DNA from 4 places in the Bradyrhizobium sp. 1200_D9_N1_1 genome. Region 1 is predicted to be linked to each of the others. Evidence: riboswitches for the same ligand, from Rfam matches in the RefSeq annotation. Region 1 holds a riboswitch; each other region holds the start of a gene.
The links. A riboswitch is a leader RNA that binds a small molecule or an ion and turns the genes downstream of it on or off. The one in region 1 is predicted to bind cobalamin.

Region 1 (5,811 bases):
GTGCTGGCCGGCATCGACACGCCGACGCAGTCCAGGCTCATCGCGGAAAAGTTCGGGACCGGATCGGTCGCCGAAGCCGCGGCGCTCGCCGCGGCCGGCCCTCGCGCCCGATTGATTGCGACCCGGGTGATTTCGCAGGACCGTACCGCGACGGCCGCGATCGCGGAAGGAGACGGTGCATGACGGTGCATTTCATCGGCGCCGGGCCGGGTGCTCCCGATCTGCTGACGTTGCGCGGACGCGACCTGATCGCCGCCTGTCCGGTCTGCCTCTATGCCGGCTCGCTGGTGCCTGAGGGCGTGCTGGCGCATTGCCCGCCGGGCGCGCACATCGTCAACACCGCGCCGTTGTCGCTTGACGAGATCATCGCGGAGATCGCCGCCGCGCATGCGGACGGCAAGGACATCGCGCGGCTGCATTCCGGCGATCTCTCGATCTGGTCGGCGATGGGCGAGCAGCTCCGCCGTCTCCGTACGCTTGACATTCCCTTCACCGTGACGCCCGGCGTTCCGTCTTTCTCGGCCGCCGCCGCGGCACTCGAGGTGGAGCTGACTTTGCCGGGGCTCGCTCAGACCGTGGTGCTGACGCGCACGCCGGGCCGCGCCAGTGCGATGCCCGAAGGGGAGAAGCTCGCCGCCTTCGCTGCGACCGGTGCGACACTCGCCATCCATCTGTCGATCCATCTGCTCGACCAGGTGATTGCGGAGCTGCTGCCTCACTACGGCGCGGATTGCCCGGTCGCCATCGTCTGGCGCGCGAGCTGGCCGGACCAGTGCATCGTCCGCGCCACGCTTGCGACGCTCGATGCCGCCGTCGGCGCCGAGATGGAACGCACCGCGCTCATTCTCGTCGGCAAGACGCTTGGCGCCGCGGATTTCGACGAGAGCCGCCTCTATGCCGCCGACTACGACCGCCGCTATCGGCCGGTCGGCGCCGAGCCGCGCTTTCCGGAGGCCTCCTGATGCCGGCAGGGCTCGTCATCTCCGCGCCTGCCTCCGGTGTCGGCAAGACGACGCTGACGCTGGCGCTCGCGCGCGCCTGGCGCAATCGCGGACTGAGCGTGCAGTGTTTCAAGAGCGGGCCCGACTATATCGACCCCGCCTTCCATGCCGCTGCGACGGGCCGCGCCTCCGTCAACGTCGATAGCTGGGCGATGGATCGCGGGGGAATCGCGCATCTCGTCGGCCGCGGCGCCGACGCCGATGTCGTGCTTGCCGAGGGCTCGATGGGTCTGTTCGACGGCGTCGCCGCGCGTGGCGTCTCCGGCACAGGCGCCACCGCCGACATTGCGGAGATGCTGGGTTGGCCGGTGCTGCTGGTGATAGATCCCTCGGGACAGGCGCAGACGGCGGCGGCGATCGCTGCGGGCCTTCGCGACTACCGCCCGGGCGTGCGCCTTGCCGGCGTCGTGCTCAATCGCGTCGCCAGCCCGCGCCATGAAGACCTCGTACGGCGCGCGCTTGACGACGCCGGTATCGCCGTGTTCGGCGCGCTGCCGCGCCATGCCGAGATCAGCCTGCCGAAGCGGCATCTCGGCCTGGTGCAGGCCGAGGAGCAGGCGGAGATCGGAAAACTGATCGACGAGGCCGCGCGTTTCGTCGCCGAGCATGTCGATCTCGATGCGGTGCTGCAATCGGCTGCCGCCTGGGCGCCGCAACCCGCTGCGAACGGTCTGAACGTGACGCCGCCCGGGCAGCGCATTGCGCTTGCCCGCGATGCGGCATTCTCGTTCGTCTATCCGCATATGCTGGAAGCCTGGCGCGCGGCGGGTGCCGACATCTCGACCTTCTCGCCGCTTGCCGATGAGGCGCCCGACGCGAGCGCCGATGTCTGCTGGCTGCCCGGCGGCTATCCCGAGCTTCATGCCGGGAAGATCGCCGCCAATGCGCGCTTTTGTAGCGGCTTGCGCGCCTTCGCCGAGACACGACCGGTGCATGGTGAATGCGGAGGCTATATGGTGCTCGGAACCGCTTTGACCGACGCCGACGGTGTCCGCCATGAGATGGCGGGCCTGCTCGGCCTGGAGACGAGCTTTGCCAAACGCCGCATGCATCTGGGCTATCGTCTCGCCGAACTCGCCGCACCGATGCCGGGACATAGCCCCGGCGCGCGCCTGCGCGGCCACGAATTCCACTATTCGACGATTGCCGCCCAGCCCGACATGCCGCTCGCGGTGGTGCACGACGCGACCGGTGCGGTCATCGCCGAGACCGGTTCGCGCCGAGGCAATGCCACCGGCACGTTCTTCCATCTGATCGCGGAGGACCGGTGAGCGGTTTTGTCTCCTTCATCTCCGCCGGTCCCGGCGACCCCGAGCTTCTCACGCTCAAGGGTGCCGCGCGGCTGCGCGAGGCCGATGTCGTGCTTTATGACGACCTCGCGTCCGGCGCGATTCTCGATCTCGCCCGTCCCGGCGCCAATCTCGTTGCGGTCGGGAAACGGGCCGGGCGGCCCTCGACCAAGCAGCATCACGTCAACCGCCTGCTGGTCGATTATGCCGCGACCGGCGCGCGCGTGGTGCGGTTGAAGTCGGGCGACGCCGGCATCTTCGGACGGCTCGAGGAGGAGCTCGAAACGCTGCGCGAGGCCGGCATCGGCTACGAGATCGTTCCCGGCGTCACCTCGGCCTGCGTGGCCGCTGCGCAAGCCGGCATCCCCCTGACCCGGCGCCACACCTCGCGTCGCGTGCAGTTCGTGACCGGAGCCGACGTCACCGGCGAGCTGCCGCAAAACCTGAACTGGGCGGCACTGGCCGATCCGGAGGCGACTACCGTGGTCTATATGGGCCGCCGCACCTTTCCGGCGCTTGCCGCAAAATTGATCGCGCACGGCCTCGCGCCGACCACCCCGGCGCTGTTCGCCGAATCCCTCGGCCGCCCCGACGAGCGGCTGGTCCGCACCACGATTGCCGAGCTTGCCGAGCAGCTTGCGCGGGGCGGGGCTGCCTCGACGGCCGCCGTGATCCTGTTCGGCGCACTGGCGGGAGAATACCCGTCATGACGGCCACCGCCGCCGTTCGGCCCTTGACGCAGGCTGCGCGAAAGGGGCACACAGGACGGGCATGGTGCTCGAGGTGGCGCAAAGCGCCGGAGCATAATCGGGAATGGGGATGGGCGGACCCAGTTGCGGCGCCCAAAACCCCAGCCGCCCCCGCGACTGTAAGCGGTGAGGGGCTCCGAACCGCCACTGGGCCGCAAGGTCCGGGAAGGCCGGAGAACCCCAGTGAACCGCGAGCCAGGAGACCGGCCGTGCATGTTTTGAGGCCAAGGCCGTCGGGTGTGACGGCAGGAAAGGACTGAGCCATGCATATCGAACCCGGAGTCGTCACGGGCGCCAAGCTCGCGTTGAGTTACGCAACCGGCATCGCCGCAGGCGGCGTTGCGCTGAAGCTCGCGGCTGAGACCGTGCGCGAGCAGGGCATCACGTCGTTCGCGGCGCGGACACTCGCCACCACGGGCCTCGTGTTCACCTTCTTCGAGATCCTGCCGCACTTCCCGGTCGGCGTGTCCGAAGTGCACTTCATCCTCGGCTCGACCTTGTTCCTGCTGTTCGGTGCTGCGCCCGCGGCCTTCGGCCTCGCGCTCGGCCTGCTGTTCCAGGGCGTGCTCTTCGAGCCGGCCGACCTGCCGCAATACGGCATGAACGTCACCACGCTGCTGGTGCCGCTGTTCGCGATCCAGGCGATCGCCACGCGGATCATTGCCCGCAACACCGCCTATGTCGATCTCAGGTATCGCCAGGCGCTGGCGCTTTCGACGACCTATCAGGCCGGCGTCATCGGCTGGGTGGCGTTCTGGGCGCTCTATGGCTCCGGTTTTGCCATGACCAACCTCGTCAACATCGCGACTTTCGCGGCCTCCTATGCGCTCGTCATCGTGATCGAGCCGCTGGCCGATCTCGCCGTGCTGGCGCTGGCGAAGTCGCTGCGCGGCGTCACCGCGCCCGGCCTCGTCACCCCGCGCCTGCACAACGCGGCCTGAGAGACAAGCGAAAGGGCGGCCGTCATGGCCGCCCTTCGCGAACACGATGCTCGCGCTCTCCCTGATAGGCATCGGTTGCGGCGATCCCGAGCAGCTCACGCACGCCGCGACCCGCGCCATCAACGCAGCCGATCTCGTTCTGATCCCGCGCAAGGGGAGCGCAAAGTCCGATCTCGCCGATCTCAGGCGGACGATCTGCGCGGATGTGCTGACCAGCGACAACACGCGCATCGCCGAGTTCGATCTTCCCGTGCGCGACGCAGGCGAGGCGGACTACCGCAAGGGCGTGGACGATTGGCACGATGCGGTCGCCGCGAAATGGTCGCAGACCATCACGAGCCATCTCGAAGGGGATGGCAGGGTCGCGCTGCTAATCTGGGGCGATCCGTCGCTCTACGATTCCTCGCTGCGCATTGCGGGCCGGCTCGATCCCTTGCCGGAGATCGAGGTCATCCCCGGCATCACTTCGATCCAGGCGTTGTGCGCGGCGCATGCGCTGCCGCTCAACGACATCGGCGAGCCCTTTCTGGTCACGACAGGCCGCCGCTTGCGTGAAGGCGGCTGGCCGGTAAGCGCAGACACCGTGGTCGTGATGCTCGATGGCGGCACGGCGTTTCAGTCGCTCGATCCGGTCGGGCTCCAGATCTGGTGGGGCGCCTATCTCGGCATGCCCGATCAGATCATCATGTCCGGCGCGCTGGCCGAGGTGGGCCCGCGCATCGCCGCGCTGCGGCAGGAGGCGCGCGAGCGGCACGGCTGGATCATGGACTGCTACATCCTCAAGCGCAGGCCGTAAGCGAGGCAGCATGCTCCCCGAATGGGTCTACCATAAGTGCCCCGAAATCTCCGCGGTCCATCGCGACGCGGCGATCGTGCGGCAGGCGCAACTGACGAAGCCGACCGGCGCGCTCGGCCGGCTCGAGCAACTCGCGATCGAGCTCGCGGGCCTGCAAGCGACCGAGCAGCCACGCGCGGCACGCGTGCCGATCATCATCTTCGCGGGCGACCACGGCATCGTTGCGCAAGGCGTGTCGGCCTATCCGCAAGCCGTGACCATCGCGATGATGGCAAATTTTGCTTCGGGCGGCGCCGCGATCTCGGTGCTGGCGCGCGAGTTGGGTTCGCACCTGGAAGTCGTTGACGCCGGCACGCTGTCGCAAGACGAGATGATAGGCATCGTCACCGACAGGCCGCGCCATGGCACGCGCGATTTCAGCGTCGAGGCTGCGCTCACGCTTGCAGAGCTGGCCTTCGCCTTCGAGGCCGGCGAGCGTGCGGTTGCGCGCGCGGCAGCCAGCCAGCCCGATCTTCTGATCTTCGGCGAGATGGGCATCGGCAACACCACGACCTCGGCGGCGATCGCGGCGAGTCTGCTCGGCGTGAGCGCCGAGGAAATCGCGGGCAGCGGCACCGGCGTCGATGCCGCCGGCCGTGCGCACAAGGCGCGCGTGATCGATGCCGCGATTGTGCGTCATGGCGTTGCGGCTGCATCGCCCGAAAAAATCCTGTGCGCCGTCGGCGGCCTCGAGATCGCGGCCATCTGCGGGGCCATCATTGCGGCCGCGCAGCGCCGCATTCCCGTATTGATCGACGGCTTCATCGTGTCGGTCGCGGCGCTGGCGGCCGTGCGCCTCAATCCGTCGTGCCAGCCTTTCCTGCTGCCCTCGCATCAATCGGCGGAGCAGGGGCATCGGCTGGTGCTTCGCGCACTGAACGTGCAGCCGCTGATCAGCCTCGATCTCAGGCTCGGCGAGGGATCGGGCGCCGCCATCGCGCTGCCGCTGGTGCGATCGGCCTGTGCGCTTCACAACGGCATGGCGACGTTCGCGCA
Region 2 (5,811 bases), 1.5 Mb from region 1:
GAGATGTGACGAGAGCGAGCAATGCGAACATAATTCCGCGGTTCACCGACAATAACCTTTCGCTCCTGATCCACGTTTCACGCACGATACGGTGCCGATACATTCGACTGCTTGACAGCATTATGTGCGTTATTCCGCCGGCATTTCCGAGCGCTCTATGAGCGCTTCGCCGGAACGCGAACCTACGGCCTGACGCTGCGTAAGGATCAAGTGATTTCTTCGGGGCGGGCGGCGGTATTCTTCGAGCATCGGCTCTCTCACTAGGACCGCGCTGTACCCTCCACCTGAGGGGGAAATCCTCGCGGGCGGGCCGAACGGGCGATGCTGAACAAACCCGAACCCCGGAATGTTGTGTTTTGCAAAAAAGGAGACCGACTATGAAGCGCCGGCGCTCGCGGTGGAGTCAGGCGTTGAGGAGCAACCTTGTTCTGGTCGGCCACGGCTCCCAGCGGCAATCTTGCCGCTGCCGACGGTTCTGCGATGAAATTTCGCATTTCACACGAAAAGATGTGAAAAATCTTGTCTGGCTCGCTCTGACCGATTTAGAAGAAGACGCAATGGAGTTCAGCGTAGACGCCCGCGCATAACTTAGCTCCTTGCGCGAGCAAACCGCGCAAATCCGATGCCTTTTCCGCCCGGCAGGATGATCGTTGATGTCGACCAGGGCAGGTGGAGCACAGTTATAGAAGTGTTTTCCATGCTTCGAAATCCGGATCTATGACGTGCAGACGAATGGGTGCCAGATAAGCTAGGGCCGAGCCAGTCTGGTCCTCGACGTTCTTGCGTACGGCTCTGAGCTTCCCGGTCTGCACGCTCCGAAATGCGCAAGCGCCCAGCGGTATGCTGGGTTGCTACCGGTGAACGGTTTCCGGTAACTTCCTCGCCGGCTTCGTCTCAGCACTCATTTCCTGGTGCCTTCGACGTTGCTACGCAAACTGATGTCCTCACACCGGGTGGAGTGAAGGCGGGAAAACCACATCTCGCAAGCTCGTGCGCGCCGCTGACACTAGGCGGAACAAACGGAATCGCGCGGCCCGACCTTCTTGCGACGGGACGGACTGCTGCGAGAAAGGCACCCGGACCGTTGCGGATGCTAAAACAAAGCAAGTGTAGAGCGCGTATGTCTTGCAATAGGTTCGAGGCGCTCCGCCACTGCGGCAAGATGTTGCTCTGCGGCGGTTTACTCAGGCCTTGGCTCTCCTAAGTCTTCCTCTTCTTTTGGCTCGGTGCGTTGGAACCAGGAGCCAGGGGGAAATTTCGCGATGCGTTTGGCAAAGGAGGATTGTGGCTCCCAATCCTGTCCTTCTCTCTTCTCGAAAGTGATGACCCCGTTGTGTGTAAAATAACGTGGTCCTTGGATACTACAATTCACCAAGAGCAGAACGCGCCACACGCCACCCTTCTCGGCCGGTTTATCATTCCGCTTCGGTAAGTAGTCCACTCCAACTGGTTCAATGATAGTGCAGCGGCCCTGCCGCAGAAGATCGCCGAGCCGGCCTTGCGGGGTAGTCACAAAGTTGAAGTTGGCCGGATCATGCAGAAAGCGAAGATTTGCGTCCCTTTCGCCATCTGCGACTTCACTGGCGATTAGGGAGAGCGCCAGGGCGCGCCAGCCCAATTCCATCGGCTTCGCATAAGTCGACGCAAGTTCAAGCGTGCCGTCGAGGGCGATCTTCCAGGCGATAACGTACTGTTCGTCCGATTTGTTGTCCCGGTGTCTGGTCCACGAAACGAAAATAAAGTCGTTTTGGCCAAGTTCAACAACGCCCCACATTTGAGGCACGAACTGTGCCACCTTCGAGACATTGGAGATAATTTGTTCTATCGTCTCACCATCTTGCGCTCGCCAAGTTGACTTCAGTCGTTCGACAAGGGGACTGTCGCTGGCCCGAATATTATTGCTCATGGCAGCCGGCCAGGCGAGGCAGATTAAAAATCCGACCACGCTAAGCCATAGCGCGGGTCTTCCAGGCATTCTCTTCATAACCCTCGGCCTATCGCGTTTCATCCAAATATCTTGTGAAGCAGGCAACCTCGAACCTGCTATGCCATCGCAAGAAGTTTACGGGGATGCACCCGCTAGCTGTCCCGCGCGAGCAGGCGCTCCCCTCTATGTCATGCGCAGCTAACTTCCCCGGCAGCGACTGCGTCAATTGGCTGAGCTGGACCTGCCCAGAGGAGGAGACTGGGCATTCCGAGGGTCTGCATTCTTCGTGCCAGGCAATAGGCGGAAAATTTCACGGAGTTTGTGTCACTCTTGTCGACTTTCCGACCTTTGCATGTTTTCGATGTTTCTGTTTGGCGTATCCGCCGCAGCTTGTGCATCCATGTCCCGCACCGGATATTTAGCAGAAGAGTTGAACGCCTCGATGCCGGATGCCTGTGGACGGAAGTGGGTTTGCCGCCATTGAGCTGTGTGGTTCGCTATCGTGCCGCCCGCGTTCGAGCTGCGTGATTGCCAAGCACCAAGCCGGCTTGATCCCAGCTCTGAAGTCTGGGTGGCACGCAAATCAACCCCTCGCCAGTTGCTAAATTTCGCCACGTGCCTTGGCCTATTCGCCGCAGATCCTTTAGTTGAGCGAAGAGCTGGCTAGCTGAGGTGCTGGGCGAACCTCTGGAAATCGCAAAGCCGCATTGAAAGCGCTCTGATATAACGTCGGTACTCCCGCCGGCAGGCTGCTTCTGTCCCTTTCATCAATTTAGCGTGCGGCTCCGCCTCAAGGCAGCTCCGATGCTTATCCGGCATCTGAGAAGGATATGTCTGATTATGACATCTCTGATGAGAGAATGTTTCTAGATGGTGAAGTCACAGAGATGCACGGTCATTCGGCTAGCGGATGTCGCAGATTAGCTTGCACATAATCTGAGAGGTTGACGGAAGAGTTCTCCTGCCGATAATCCAAGTCGTCGAGGTTCTCCGGTTCCCATTGATCCGGAGCTAAGAGGGAAGCCGGTGCAAATGCCGGCTCTGCCCCCGCAACTGTGAGCGGCGAGCCGCTGTCCGACGATGTCGCTGAAGCCTGCACGGCTTCGGGAAGGCCGGACAGCAGCGATGACCAGCAAGCCAGGAGACCGGCCCCGACAATATATTGGTCCACGGGCGGGGTGTCTCGGTGGTGCGCCAAGCAGCCGTCGCACGCGCGACTTCTCCTGCCTGCGTCCGCCATGGCCTTTGTCCCCAACAGGGGTTAACGCTATGTCTCCTCTCTCTCTTCCAGTTGCTACGCTCGGAACGCCACGCATCGGCCCAAGGCGTGAGCTCAAGCTCGCTCTAGAAAGCTACTGGGCTGGAAAGATTAGTGAACAGCAGTTGCACGAAGACGCATTCGGCCTACGCGCAGCGAACTGGGCTCGTCAAAAATCGCTCGGCGTCACGATCATTCCGTCAAACGACTTCTCGCTGTATGATCAGGTGCTCGATACAAGCGTCATGGTTGGCGCAATCCCGGAGATCTACGCCGCGAACGGAGAATCCGTTTCGCTCCAAACGTACTTCGCCATGGCCCGCGGATCGCAATGCGGCGAGCAGGATGCGAGTTGCGCCCAGAGCCCGCGGGGATCTGGCGTGCCCGCGCAGGAAATGACCAAGTGGTTCGATACCAACTACCACTACATGGTTCCTGAGTTTTACCGGGGACAGGCGTTCAGACTGTGCTCTCGCAAACCCGTCGAAGAGTATGAGGAAGCGAGGGCTCTTGGCTTTCAGACCCGCCCTGTCCTGATCGGGCCGGTCACATTTTTAAAGCTCGGCAAGAGTACCGATAGTGCGTTCCAGCCCCTCTCTCTCCTCGATGATCTGATACCCGTCTATATCGACCTTCTGCATGAATTAGCCAAACGAGGGGCAAGTTGGGTTCAGTTTGACGAGCCCTGCCTGGTCCTTGATCTGGATGAGGCGGCGCGAAATTCGTTGCTGCACGCCTATAACCGGTTCGCAAAGGAGGGACCCGCTATCAAGATCATGCTTGCGAGCTATTTCGGCGCCCTAGGCGACAATCTGGATACTGCCTTGAGCCTGCCAATTTCCGGTCTGCACGTCGATTTGGTTCGAGCGCCAGAACTATTGGATCAGATCGTTGCTGACGGCCGAAGTGATCTCGTCATGTCGCTCGGTGTCATCGACGGCCGGAATGTGTGGCGGTCGAACTTGCCGTCGCTCCGTCAGCGGCTGAAGCCCTCGATTGCGAAGCTTGGCAGGCACCGTGTACAGCTCGCTCCATCCTGCTCGCTGCTTCACGTGCCGGTCGATGTTGAACTCGAGACCGGGCTCGCGTCCGACGTCAAGAGCTGGCTTGCTTTCTCGGTTCAGAAGATGCGTGAGCTTGCGATCCTGGCGCGGGTACTCGCAGGCGACCAGAATGTTGGGCTAGCTCTTGCCGAGTCGGAATGCGCTGCGACTGCCCGCCGGACCTCGCCGAAGATCCATAATGCCAACGTCGCTGTCCGAATGAGGGCGATCGATCAGACGATGCGCCAGCGCGCCACCCCGTTTGCCCGTCGTTCCGAGATCCAAAGGGAACGCTTTGGACTACCGGCTTTTCCCACCACGACGATAGGATCGTTTCCGCAGACCACAGCGGTGCGAAATGCTCGCGCGGCGCATGCGCGAGGTGCGATGAGCGAGGAGCAATACGACAGGTTCCTCAAAGAGGAGATAGCCCGCGCCGTACGTTGGCAGGAGGACATCGGTCTTGACGTCCTCGTTCATGGCGAATTCGAGCGTAATGACATGGTGCAGTACTTCAGCGAGCAACTCGCCGGCTTCGCATTTACAAGGAATGGATGGGTTCAGTCCTATGGTTCGCGCTGCGTTAGGCCCCCGATCCTGTTTGGCGATGTAGTGCGGCCGAAGCCGATCACCGTGGAATGGTGGCGCTACGCGCAATCACTAACTAGTAAGCCGATGAAGGCGATGTTGACCGGACCGGTGACGATCCTGAACTGGTCGTTTGTTCGCGATGATATTCCTAGAAGCGAGGTCTGCCGTCAGCTTGCGCTCGCGATGCGCGATGAAGTCCGCGATCTCGAGAATGCCGGTGCGGCGATGATACAGATCGACGAAGCTGCACTTCGCGAAGGATTGCCATTGCGCCGGTCGGACTGGAAGGCATATCTCGATTGGGCCGGAGATTGCTTCCGCATCTGCTCATCGGGCGTTACCGATCAAACGCAAATCCATACACATATGTGCTACTCAGAGTTTAACGACATCATCGGTGCGATCGCTGCAATGGATGCGGATGTCATTTCAATCGAGACGTCGCGATCGAAAATGGAGCTGCTGGATGCGTTCAGGAGGTACGAATATCCAAATCAAATCGGACCGGGCGTGTACGACATTCACTCTCCGCGCGTTCCCGAGACGGACGAAATGAAGGAGCTGATCGTGCTAGCTCGGACGCGCTTGCAGGATTCTCAGCTCTGGGTCAATCCGGACTGCGGCCTAAAAACGCGCAAATGGGAGGAGGTTCGGCCTGCGCTCGCCAACATGGTCGCTGCCGCGCGCGAACTGCGCGCTGCATCCGATCCGCAAATCCGTTGATCCCGAGCTCCGGTCTGTTCTCGACAAAGCTAATTGGGTTATGGTGATTTACGCTTTCCACATTATCGAGGCTATCCTTGCCGCTGACAAAATGCCCGGTCCACTTCGTGGACCGGGGAAGGTACGGTCTCGGAGAAAAGATGGTGACGCGTTACGCTAGTTTCGTCGGCCGCGGGAGAATTGCCGGCTGCTCGATCAAGGCGACGACATTCGCCGAAAATCTGCGACCCATTCAAGCAGAAGTGCCGCAGCTCAATCATGCCATGGTA
Region 3 (5,811 bases), 1.7 Mb from region 1:
GCCGGGTGATGACCATCATGTTCTGCGACATGAGCGGCTTCACCTCGATGAGTGAGGGCATGACCCCGCGCGGCCTCGTCAAGGTGATGAACCACTATTTTACGGTGATGTCGGCCCCGATCAGGAGCAATCGCGGCGTCATCGACAAATATATCGGCGATGCCATCATGGCCTATTGGGGCCCGCCCTTCATCGAGGAGGATGAGCCGGCACTCCTTGCCGGCTGTGCCGCCATCGACATGACCGACCAGGTGCCCGCGCTGCAGAAGCAATTGCCCGATCTGCTCGGCATCCGCGCCATGCCCGTGCCCTGCGACCTGCGCATCGGCATCGCCACCGGCGAGGTCCTCACCGGCAGCATCGGCTCCGAGCTGATGATGAGCTTCACCGTGATGGGCGATGCCGTGAACCTCGCTTCGCGGCTCGAGGCCGTCAACAAGGTCTACGGCACCCGCATCCTGATCTCGCAGGCGACGGCGGATGCGGTCGGTGAGCGCCTCGAATTGCGCGAGATCGATCGTCTCGCGGTCGCCGGCCAGAGCGCGCCGCAGGCGATCTTCGAGGTGATGGCGAGGGCCGGCGTGCTCACCGCCGCGCAGGACGGCTTGCGCACGCACTATGCCGAAGGTCTTGCCGCCTATCGCGCCCGCCGCTTCGACGAGGCCCGCGCCGCCTTCAACGCGGCGCTCGAAGCCGTCCCCGGCGACGGTCCCTCGCGCGCGCTGCTCGCCCGCATCGCGCAGTTCGAGGTCAATCCGCCGGACGAGAGGTGGGACGGTGCCTGGCGGCTGGAGCAGAAGTAAGCCGCCGCGGGAAAAATTGTTTCTACTCGATAACGATGTTCGCCGTGACCTATTTCCCAGGCTTAGGTTGATCGTCCTTGAGGCGTTTGATGGGGACACGCCGATGACAGAACTTGAGGACAGGCTGGAACGGTTCGAGACGCTCACGGCCGAATGCGAGCTGATCGCCAAGCTCGCCACCGACAGCACCAAGCGCGAATTCTATCTCAAGCTCGCCGAGCACTATTATCAGCTTGCGCGCGAGACGCGGGCTGCGGTCGCGACCAGCGCTGCGGCCTGAAGGCGGCTGCAATCCGTTCTTAACATTTGGCACGCATCCTTTGACTTTGATGGGAGCGAGCGTCGCGATTCGCGATGGCTCGCAGTGGGAATGCCGGGACTCGCTGCAATGCAGCGTGTACAATCCCATGCGTCTGCTTGCGGTCCTCATTCTCGCGCTCATGGCGGCGGCCTGCAATCAGGAGCAGGACATCACCGGCTCGACCGCAGCCTGCCCGGTGCGGAACTACAGCTCCTACAACCCCCGCGACATGAACCAATGCGTGGCCGCCTGCAAGGCGTGCGACCATGGCAACACGGTCACCTGCACCACGTCCTGCACGCTCAAGGGCGCGCACTGAGCGGCCAGCGGTTTGCAGAAGCTTGAGGGCCGGGATCGCCGGCCCCTTGGGCATTGAGGGGTTGACGGTGTCGGGGCACCGGAACGATTCACCTGACATAATCATTGGTAGGAGCAGGCAGGACGCGGAGTCGCATGGAATGGGTATGCTCGATCCCGGCCGGTTTCTGGTGTCGTGCTCGCAGTGCGACGCGTGGCCGATGGCGGCCAACGTCAAACGCTCGAGCTGGTCGACGTCCCCGAGCGAGGTCCGCTTCGTGTGTCCGCGCTGTCGCCGCGAGGAGACCGCGATCATCTCCGCCTCGGGCGGATTGACGCCGATCCGGCGCATCGACATCCCGCCGCGCGACGTCACGGTGGCCTGGGCTCAGGCACAGCGCCAGAGAGGGCGGGCGTAGCCGGCCGCTCTATTGCGCGATCCCGTTTCGGAACCCGGGCGATCGTCGGACGTTTCCGCCCCAACATCACGTATCGAGGCCGGGCGAATGATCAGCGCGCATTTCGACACCCGTACACGGATCAACATGAAGCTGGCGCTGGATCGGATTTGCCGCAATCGGCCCAGGGGCGAGGATCATGGGTTCCGCAGGTCGGTCGCCGAGAACATCGTCCGCTGCGCGCTCGCGGGCCGAACCGGCATCGGCCAGCTTGTCGATGCCGGTGAGCGGGCGGTGGTCACGACGCGCGCGGTGCGGAAGCCTGACTGATTGTGTTTGCCTCGCGTTTGCAGCTCATCGTTCAACCGGTCGATTGACTCTCCGTACGGCCGCCTCGTAGATTGATCGGTGACGGTTCTCCGCACGGAGATCAAAAGGGAACGTGGTGCGAGATTGTCCCAATGCCGGGATTGTCCCAACGCCACGGCTGCCCCCGCAACTGTAAGCGGTGAATCTTTCGTCATATGCCACTGGGAATCTCGGTCCTGGGAAGGCGACGTAAGGTAACGACCCGCGAGCCAGGAGACCTGCCGTCAGCCGTGGTCACACGCGAAGATGTCGGTCGGGGAGTACAGGCATTAGCTTCACCGGAGCAATCGATTGCTCCGCCGTAAAGCCTCGTTCGCTGTGACGTGCCACTGACGTCATGCCGAGGTTACAACTGTGTCCCGTATTGTCTCTGCCGCCAGGCGCCTTCGCGCCGGCATCGTTGCTGCCGTTTTCCTCCATGCGATCGATCTCCCCACAGCTTTCGCGCAGCAAGCCGCCGCCGAGCAGCTGCCGCCGGTCGAAGTGACCAGGCCCGACGATCAGAACCGCACACGCGCCAGGGCGATCGGCGATGGCGACACGGCGAGGCTGCGAGCCCCGAGCGGAGCGCCGGCAGGCAATGGCGCCGGCTCGTCCGGCTCCGGCGGCGAGGCGGTCGCCGGCAACGGAGGCATCGTCGGGGCCGCCGCGACCGTCATCACGGCCGCGGATATCGCACATGCGCCCTCGCAGACGCTTGCCGAGATCATCGCGACGCAAGTCCCGGGTGCCCAGATCACGACGCTCTATGGCGGCCAGATCGGCGCGAAGACCAGCGTCGACCTGCGCGGCTTCGGCGCGTTTGCCACTGCCAATTCGCTGGTGCTGATCAACGGGCGGCGGCTGAACGACATCGACATCGCGCAGGTGGACCTCTCCACTGTCCCGCTCAATTCCATTGAGCGTATCGAGATCACGCGCGGCAATGCCGGCGCGGTGCTCTATGGGGACAATGCGGTCGGCGGCGTGATCAACATCATCACCAGGAACGGCGTCGGCGGGCCGCCCGTTGCCGCGCGCATCGAGGCCGGCTTCGGCTCGTTCGACACCAGGCTTGGCAATGTCTCGACGTCGCTCAATTCCGGTCCGTGGTCGACCTCGTTCTACGGCAATGCCGTCAAGACAGACGGCTACCGCGACAACAATCGCCTTGTCCAGGAGAATGGCGTCGGCAACCTGAACTACACGACATCAGACCTGACTGCTTTCGTCACCGTTACCGGCGACAATCAGGAGCTGCGATTGCCGGGCGGCCGCACCGTCGATCCGTCCATCGGCGTCGACGAGCTCGCGACCAACCGACGGGGCACCAGCACACCCTTCAACTACGCCAACCAGCAGGGCTTCAGCGCGACGGCCGGCTTCACGAAGACCCTGGCCAACGGCATCGATCTCATCGTGGACGGCGGTGTGCGCGACAAGAAGCAGCAGAGCGCGTTCTTCTCCGGCCCAGCGCCGGTTCCCGCGTTGTTCACGTCCACCTATGTCGATGCCGATCTGACGACATGGTCGATCACGCCGCGGCTCAGCGTGAAGGGCTTGCTGCTGGGGATGCCGTCGCAACTGCTGACCGGCCTCGATTATTACGATGCGAGCTTTCAGCAGAACCGCGGCGCCGGCCAGGGGCTTGCGCCCTGGCACAATTACGATCTCAGGCAGCAGACGGTTGCGGGCTATTTTCAGCACACATTGGGTGTGGCGCCGACGACGGACGTCTCCTATGGCGTGCGGGTGCAGAGCGTCAGTCTCTCGGCGCGCGATCATTTTGACGTCGCCGCTCCGTTCAACACCGACATCGGCGCGCTCCCGCTCAGGAGCGACGAGACCCAATACGCGCTGCACCTCGGGGGCGAGCATCGCCTCAATGACATCGTCTCGCTGTTCGGCCGCGCTGCGCGCGCATTCCGCACGCCGGATGTCGATGAGCGTGTGTCGTCGGGCCCTTCATTCGACCCCTTCTTCAATCCGCTGCCGCAGACCTTCCGGCTCAAGACCCAGACCTCGCAGGATGTCGAGGGCGGGCTGCGCATCAAGGGAGGCGGGCTGCAATTGCAGAGCAGCCTCTATCTGATGGACCTCGCCAACGAGATCCACTTCAGTCCGATCCTGTTCTACAACACCAACCTCGATCCGACCCGCCGTTACGGCTCGGAGACCAGTCTGTCCTATCGCGTCAACGACTCTCTGCTCCTGCGCTCCGGCATGGCCTATACAAGGGCCGTGTTTCGCGAGGGCGTCTGGGCCGGCAACGACGTGCCGCTGGTGTCGCGCTACACCGCGAGTGCAGGCGTCACTTGGAACATCTGGCAGAACTATGTGGTGCTCGACGCCACCGCGCGCTTCTGGAGCGAGCGGCGCATGGACAATGACCAGGCGGGAACACAGCGGCCGATCCCAGCCAATGGCACGATCGATCTCAAGCTCAGCGGTCAGTACGAGCGCTACTTCTGGTCTTTGAGCGTCAACAACGTGCTGAACGCGCTCTACTACGACTATGCGATCGCAAGCACCTTCACGGACGGCCGCTTCAGTGCCTATCCGCTGCCGGGCCGCACCTATCTGCTCAAGGCCGGCGCCAAATTCTGATCAAGGCTCTGATCGCGACGGGGGCTGTCATAGGCTCCCGAATGGACTAGAATTCGAAAAGAAGGAGATTACTCATGGCTCTCAGCATCCTGCCGCCTCACGCCGACCGTTTCCGGCTCCATCCGGTCGCGCCGCGCCTTGCACCGATGTTCTGCTTTGCGCTGCTGGCGGTGTCATGCGCGCTCGCAAGTCTTGCGCTCGCCTGCGCAACGCCCTTTGCGGCCTTCGCGGTCGTCGCGGCCGCGATGTTGCCGCTGCGGCCGGCACTGCTCGTCGTCAGCGGCGCGTGGCTCGTGAACCAGAGCATCGGCTTCGGCGTGCTGCACTATCCCGTTGCCGGGAGCACGATCGCCTGGGGCTTTGTCATTGGCGCTGCTGCACTCGTCGCGACCGCGGCCTCGTCCGCCGCGCTCCGTGCGCTGGCGCATGGCCGCACGCCCCTGATGCTGGCGATCGCATTCGTCCTCGCCTACGCGGCCTATGAGCTCGTGCTGCTCGCTGCGACGCCGGTCCTCGGCGGAGCGGGCGCCTTCACCGCGGCCATCGTGGCGCGGATTGGACTGACCGGCGCCGTCTGGCTCGCCGGCCTCGTCGCCGCCTGCGAGATCGTCCGCCTGGTCGATCCGTTCGGGCGCAAGGGCGCGATGTCGGCCTGAGCGGCCCTCTGAAAGCCCCGGATGGAGCGCAGCGAAATCCAGGCTACGAGATCTTGCGTTGCCCGACGGGCAAAACACCCCCGCGGTCGGTCAATCCGCTTGCGCAAAAATATTCCACTTTGCCGAAATTCGGAATTGACGTATGTGTCGCCCATCCCGGCTCATCCTTGAGGGGCGATCTTGTGTCGTCACGTTTCGCGAGCCGGGCTTGCGGTGGACGCGGCAGCGTCGGGCGCGAGAGTTAAGGGCAGGGCGGATTGCTCTCCGTGAGCCCGAGACTTCGTGCTGGATGAGCGACGCTGTCAGGTTCGTCTCGCCTGTAAGTTTCCGGCTCCGTCGACAGGGCTGGGAAAACTGCGGCGAAATGGCGGGCCGTGCGTACGGCAAAACCGTGTGGTCCT
Region 4 (5,811 bases), 5.5 Mb from region 1:
CGACCGCCGGTGACGGCCGTCCGGTCGGCTCCGCCTCCCTCCGTCCCGTCACCGGCGGAAGCGACCATCAAACGTCCGATGGTGGGGGCAGTTCTTCATGACGAAAAGGGGGCAGTTCCGGATGGCGTTCGACAGACTATGCTCAAGGTTGAACCCGGGCCAACTCAGCATCAAGGGCGGATAGATCCCTACCTATTCTGGGGAGGTCTTCGCTACATTGCCTTCTGATATGCTGCCCCGACGACTACAGTTTTCCAAGACAGAACGAAACAACATGACTCACCACGTGGATCTCGGACCTGGTGTGGCAAGCATACCAGCGCCAAGAAATCTTCCAAACCGTTCCGATCAGGGAGTGAGTTGGAACAAGTCCTACGAAGCCATCAACGCTTGTGGCCAAAAACCTCTTTTACGAGAGTTACTCACGCAACTACGTCAGCCTGCTGTCTTTCCCACTATGGCAAGGATCGCGGCGGATACAACTGACCTGGGCGTCAAGTACGACGAGGGCACGACAGCAACGTTTTCGCTCGATAGAGCTAACGCCGTTGTGCGAGCGATCGACACGCCTGACGATCAATCAATGCACGAAAGCTCTCGCGCGATCCCAAGTTGCGTTGTTCAGTAGGTCGACGGCGGCAGCGTCGTGGTATCCAGTCCCGTTGCCTTGATCCGACAATCGCGAATCGCGGCGATGATGCGCCGAGACAAGAACATCAAGGAGCGCGGACAACATGCGATAATTGGAAAGCCGCTGTACTACGCATATGAGTCTCGCAGACGAAAGCTCTCTCTGCCGGTGACCGCGGACACGACGTTGGCAATGGAGGTTTCGCACTTAGCATGTGTTTTGACCAAGAAACTTACGAGAACCGCTCAATACGAGACGAGGTGATGATTCCTTGCCTAGTCTGGACCTCGACGCGCGACACTTGGCTGGCTGTTTGCTCGTGCCGGAGCCCGGTTCAGGCAGCCATCGCCCGATGTTCGCCATGCCCTGACTTCTTCGCACTTGCAATATCAAAGGCGTCCTCATGTCATTCCCTTCGCGGACGGTTGCAGGCTGCCGAACCGTGTCGACCTTGAGAACGTCGGAGCTTCCTTGGGAAGGGCGGGGCGGGTTCCAGATAGGGCGTGGAAGCGCAGAAGCCCGCCAGGAATATGTAGATCCAAGCATTGCCTACCAAGGAGCCTTCGTCCGAAGTGGCCGTCAAAGTCAGCCGTCTGAGACAGGCGGAGATCTCGGAAGGGAAACCAAATGCACCCGGCGAGTCCCCGTCGGTGCATCCATTCCGCTCACCGTCAGATGTGTCGATGCCATGCTCCTCCTTGGAAGGCCAATGCCAAAACAGAGCCCCGAAACGACTTCATGACAGAAGAATCAGATATCAGATCTGCGAACGCAAACATTCGTGCAAGCACTGTCTGGACAATTGTGCTCGGCTTTGCCGCGGATCCGTTGATGCGTTGGAGCTGGCCTGACCCAAGGCAATACCTTAGAAGCATGCCTCAGTTCATTGACGCCTGTGGGGGCCGAGCATTTGCACATGGCACAGCCTACGTCGCGGGAGAGATTCGTGGCGCGGCCCTGTGGCTGCCTCCCAACGTGCAGCAAGATGAGGAGGCATTGGATGCAATCATGGCGCTATCCCTGCGCCCGGAGATTACCGAGGATATGGCACACTTGCGGCGGAGAATGGCCGAACATCGTCCCCACGAGCCACATTGGTATCTGCCACTCATTGCCGTCGATCCGAACTGGGTCGGAAAAGGGCTTGGCACGTTGCTGATGAACTACGCCCTTCAACGATGCGATGAGGACGGCATTGTTGCCTACCTCGAAAGTTCGAACCCTGAAAACATTCCCTTTTACCAACGTCACGGCTTCAAGGTCGTTGGTGAGATACAACACGGTTCTTCGCCGCCGCTCACGCCAATGTTGCGAACGGCTTCATTCCGACCCAGCAAGGCCGCGCCGCCGGATCGGCTCGTCACCCAGACTCAAGCATAGCTCCGCCTCATCCCGTTAGGATTGATTGCCAATAACCTGACATGACCGCGTTCGGTCAGGACGGCTTATGTTCGCGGCCAGACAACTGAGCACGTGAGGCGGCTCGCCGGGCCTGCGAAAAGCATACCAATCGTCTCTTCGGCAAAGTTGGCACGTCTGATGTGAGAGCTGGCGGGGTCAAATCCACTAAGCTGGGATATTGCCACGGGCGGCTGCATCGATTTGCGGTCGGGCTCCAGACAATTTTTGATCTAAGGCCACAGAAAGCGATGAATGGCGAGACGCGTATGGCTACCGAAACCCGATCCGGCCCAACTCAATTCGCGGACCGCGAACCGATCGATGCCAACATTCAGGATGTCCAGGGTTGCTGTTCCCCTGTTGGAGAATTTGCGACGCCACTTCCAAAGGTTTGAGCACATCTTGGCCGATCGCAGGCGCTGGGTCGTCGAGCGCACCTTTGCGTGGCTCGGCAGATGTGGGCATCTCTGCAAAGACTTCGAAGGTTCCGCCGCTACCGAGCTCGCCTGGCCGCTCGTCGCCCATCTGAGGCTCCTAACTCGCCGATTGGCCAGGCCTTGAGACATCTATGTTTTTTGAGTGAGGCTCTCAGGACAGGCGCTCGGCGAATTTCGAACCTCGACCTCGGGGCTGCTCCAACTGGTTAACTTGACTGTGCCGTCTTGACGAGTCTGGGCAAAGGCTTCTATATGTGGTGTCGTAGTGGTTTTAAATTCGCATATATGGTGGCACGGTGTTAGGGGGGAACCCATTGTGTCGGCAGCGGCTATTCCGAGGCATTAGCGCGACAGCGCTGGGAAGGCCGACAGCCGCAGCGACCCGCGAGCCAGGAAACCTACCGCGACAGAACCCATGTCCTCGGGCGGGGTGCCCGGTGGGTCGCTTGCAGCCGGGGACATTTGCCCGGTCCCCTCGCAAGTCGTCCGCACGGTCCCAGCCCCCAAATATCACGGGGTTGCCGATGTCGGCGTCTTACGATTTCGATCAGTATGGTCATCTCATTGAGCTGCCGAGTGTGCGGCAGCCCTCAGCGCAGGCAAAGCCTACCACACCTGAACTGTGTCTTGTGCAGCCCCCAGCATTGCCGGCTCCCCTGCCGAGGCCCCCCGCGCGATCGCCAACTCCGTCTGACCTTTCGCTCGATCGGTCGCGCGACGACCTGCTGACCTCGTTTGGTAGGCTGACGCTGACCGACCGCTATCTGCTCGCCGGCGAAGGCCTCCAGGACATGTTCGCCCGAGTGTCTTGCGCCTTCGCGGACAATGTTGCGCATGCCCAACGTCTATATGATGCGATGTCTCGGCTGTGGTTCATGCCGGCCACACCGGTGCTCTCCAACGGCGGCACGACGCGCGGCCTTCCGATCTCGTGCTTCCTTAACTCAGTGTCGGACTCGCTCGAAGGCATCGTCGGCACCTGGAACGAGAACGTCTGGCTTGCTTCCAATGGCGGCGGCATCGGCACCTACTGGGGTAATGTTCGCTCAATCGGCGAGAAGGCGAGGGGCGGCGTCACCTCGGGCATCATCCCGTTCATCCACGTCACGGACGGCCTCACGCTGGCGATCAGCCAGGGCTCGTTGCGGCGCGGCTCGGCGGCGGTCTATCTCGATATCCACCATCCCGAGATCGAGGAGTTCCTCGAGATCCGCAAGGCGTCTGGTGACTTCAACCGCAAGAGCCTCAACCTACATCACGGCATCAACGTCACCGACGAGTTCATGTGTGCCGTGGGCGCCGGCACCGCATTCGCTCTGCGCAGCCCGAAGACTAACGAGGTCGTCCGCGAGATCGACGCCCGCCAGCTGTGGCAACGCATCCTTGAGAACCGGCTGCAGACCGGCGAGCCTTATCTCTTGTTCATCGACACCGTGAACCGTGCGCTCCCCAAGCACCAGCGCGAGCTCGGCCTCGAGGTCTCGACCTCCAACCTGTGCAGCGAGATTACCCTGTCGACCGGCATCGATCATCGCGGCGAGGAGCGCACCGCGGTTTGCTGCCTGTCGTCGCTCAACCTCGAGACCTGGGACCAGTGGAATGAGGAGCCCGGCTTCATAGAGGACGTCATGCGCTTCCTAGACAACGTGCTCACGCACTTCATCACGGTGGCGCCGGACGGAATGAAGCGTGCCCGCTACGCCGCCCTGCGCGAGCGCTCCGTTGGCCTCGGCGTCATGGGCTTCCACTCGTTTCTCCAGGCCAAGGGCATTCCAATGGAGGGTACCTTGGCCAAGTCATTCAATCTGAACATGTTCCGAAAACTCCGTCGCGAAGCCGACGCCGCATCCGTGGCGCTCGCTCGCGAGCGTGGCCCGTGCCCGGATGCCCTGGAACGCGGCGTGATGGCGCGCTTCAGCCACAAGATCGCAATCGCGCCGACCGCCTCGATCAGCATCATCTGCGGGGGCACCAGCGCCTGCACTGAGCCGATCCCGGCCAACATCTACACCCACAAGACGCTATCCGGCGCCATCTCGGTGCGCAATCCGCACCTCGCTAAGGTGCTGGCCGCGAAAGGCGCCGACACCTCGGCGACCTGGGAGTCGATCATCGCGCACGACGGATCGGTCGCCCATCTCGACGTCCTGTCGGAGCACGAGAAAGCGATCTTTCGCACCGCCTTCGAGATCGACCAGCGCTGGATCGTCGAGCTTGCCGCCGACCGCGCCGCGTTGATTTGCCAGAGCCAGTCGATCAACCTCTATCTGCCGGCCGACGTCGATAAGTGGGACCTCCACATGCTGCACTGGACGGCGTGGAAGCGTGGGGTGAAGAGCCTCTACTACTGTCGATCAAAGTCGATCTCGCGCGCGGCGTTCGCCGGCAAGATTGCCGGGGATGCAACGCCGACGCAGCAGCCGGCGCGGCAGCGCACCGACTATGAGGAGTGCCTCGCATGTCAGTGATCGATCTATCGCGCGCCGATCCGCGCACGTTGATCGGCAAGGGACGCGTCGGCCTCCTTGACTCGACCGGCAGCTACGACGTCGATCGCTATGCCTGGGCTTACGAGTTCTGGAAGCGCCAGCAGCAGACCCACTGGATGGGCGAGGAGGTGCCGCTCGGCGCCGACCTCAACGACTGGGCTTCGGGCCGCGTCACCGACAGCGAGCGCGCGCTGCTCACCCAGATCTTCCGTTTCTTCACTCAGTCGGACATCGAGGTCGGCGACAACTATTTCAAGCGGTACATTCCGATCTTCCAGCCACTCACCGTCCAGATGATGATGGCCGCTTTCACTAACATGGAGACGGTTCATATCGACGCCTATGCCCTGCTACTCAAGACGCTCGGTATGCCTAAGACCGAGTTCGAGGCATTCCGCGGCTATGCGCAGATGCGCGCCAAGGCGGACTACATGCACGAGTTCGGCGTCGACAGCGTGGCGGATGTCGCCCGTACCCTGGCGATGTTCGGCGCCTTCACCGAAGGCATGGCCTTGTTCGCCAGCTTCGCCATGCTGCTCAACTTCCCACGCCACAACAAAATGAACGGCATGGGACAGATCGTAAGCTGGTCAGTGCGCGACGAGAGTCTCCACTGCGAGGGCATCATCAAGCTATTTCACGAATGGCACCGCGAAACCGGCGCGGTGACGCGCCCCGTCCGCGACGACATTGTCGACGTAGCCAAGACCATGGTGAAGCTGGAGGAGAACTTCGTCGAGCTCGCCTTCGGCCTTGGCAAGATCGAGGGGATGCTGCCTGAGCATATCCACGCCTACGTCCGCTACGTCGCCGACTGGCGACTGGCCCAACTCCGGATTGCCCCGGTCTTCGG

Region 2: it holds a riboswitch for cobalamin, as region 1 does, so the genes downstream of both, metE (5-methyltetrahydropteroyltriglutamate--homocysteine S-methyltransferase) here and AB5K84_RS30725 (energy-coupling factor ABC transporter permease) in region 1, are expected to answer to the same signal.
Region 3: it holds a riboswitch for cobalamin, as region 1 does, so the genes downstream of both, AB5K84_RS22615 (TonB-dependent receptor) here and AB5K84_RS30725 (energy-coupling factor ABC transporter permease) in region 1, are expected to answer to the same signal.
Region 4: it holds a riboswitch for cobalamin, as region 1 does, so the genes downstream of both, AB5K84_RS04360 (ribonucleoside-diphosphate reductase subunit alpha) here and AB5K84_RS30725 (energy-coupling factor ABC transporter permease) in region 1, are expected to answer to the same signal.

What each region holds. Positions count from the first base shown of each region.
Region 1 is NZ_CP197226.1:6,373,374-6,379,184, reverse strand. Features, by position in the region: gene AB5K84_RS30745 (cobalamin biosynthesis protein) at 1-183, shown strand, start outside; gene cobM (precorrin-4 C(11)-methyltransferase) at 180-962, shown strand; gene AB5K84_RS30735 (cobyrinate a,c-diamide synthase) at 962-2,272, shown strand; gene cobA (uroporphyrinogen-III C-methyltransferase) at 2,269-3,000, shown strand; cobalamin riboswitch at 3,046-3,265, shown strand; gene AB5K84_RS30725 (energy-coupling factor ABC transporter permease) at 3,303-3,980, shown strand; gene cobF (precorrin-6A synthase (deacetylating)) at 4,027-4,776, shown strand; gene cobT (nicotinate-nucleotide--dimethylbenzimidazole phosphoribosyltransferase) at 4,787-5,811, shown strand, end outside.
Region 2 is NZ_CP197226.1:7,829,412-7,835,222, reverse strand. Features, by position in the region: gene AB5K84_RS37190 (thermonuclease family protein) at 1-46, opposite strand, end outside; gene AB5K84_RS37185 (hypothetical protein) at 1,181-1,906, opposite strand; gene AB5K84_RS37180 (hypothetical protein) at 2,252-2,542, opposite strand; cobalamin riboswitch at 2,894-3,095, shown strand; gene metE (5-methyltetrahydropteroyltriglutamate--homocysteine S-methyltransferase) at 3,197-5,542, shown strand.
Region 3 is NZ_CP197226.1:4,695,027-4,700,837, forward strand. Features, by position in the region: gene AB5K84_RS22590 (adenylate/guanylate cyclase domain-containing protein) at 1-803, shown strand, start outside; gene AB5K84_RS22595 (hypothetical protein) at 907-1,083, shown strand; gene AB5K84_RS22600 (hypothetical protein) at 1,211-1,423, shown strand; gene AB5K84_RS22605 (hypothetical protein) at 1,563-1,820, shown strand; gene AB5K84_RS22610 (hypothetical protein) at 1,908-2,129, shown strand; cobalamin riboswitch at 2,195-2,408, shown strand; gene AB5K84_RS22615 (TonB-dependent receptor) at 2,523-4,754, shown strand; gene AB5K84_RS22620 (hypothetical protein) at 4,829-5,410, shown strand.
Region 4 is NZ_CP197226.1:904,199-910,009, forward strand. Features, by position in the region: gene AB5K84_RS04345 (ATP-binding protein) at 1-101, shown strand, start outside; gene AB5K84_RS04350 (GNAT family N-acetyltransferase) at 1,370-2,011, shown strand; partial or broken gene AB5K84_RS04355 (transposase) at 2,447-2,593, shown strand; cobalamin riboswitch at 2,719-2,889, shown strand; gene AB5K84_RS04360 (ribonucleoside-diphosphate reductase subunit alpha) at 2,994-4,937, shown strand; gene AB5K84_RS04365 (ribonucleotide-diphosphate reductase subunit beta) at 4,928-5,811, shown strand, end outside.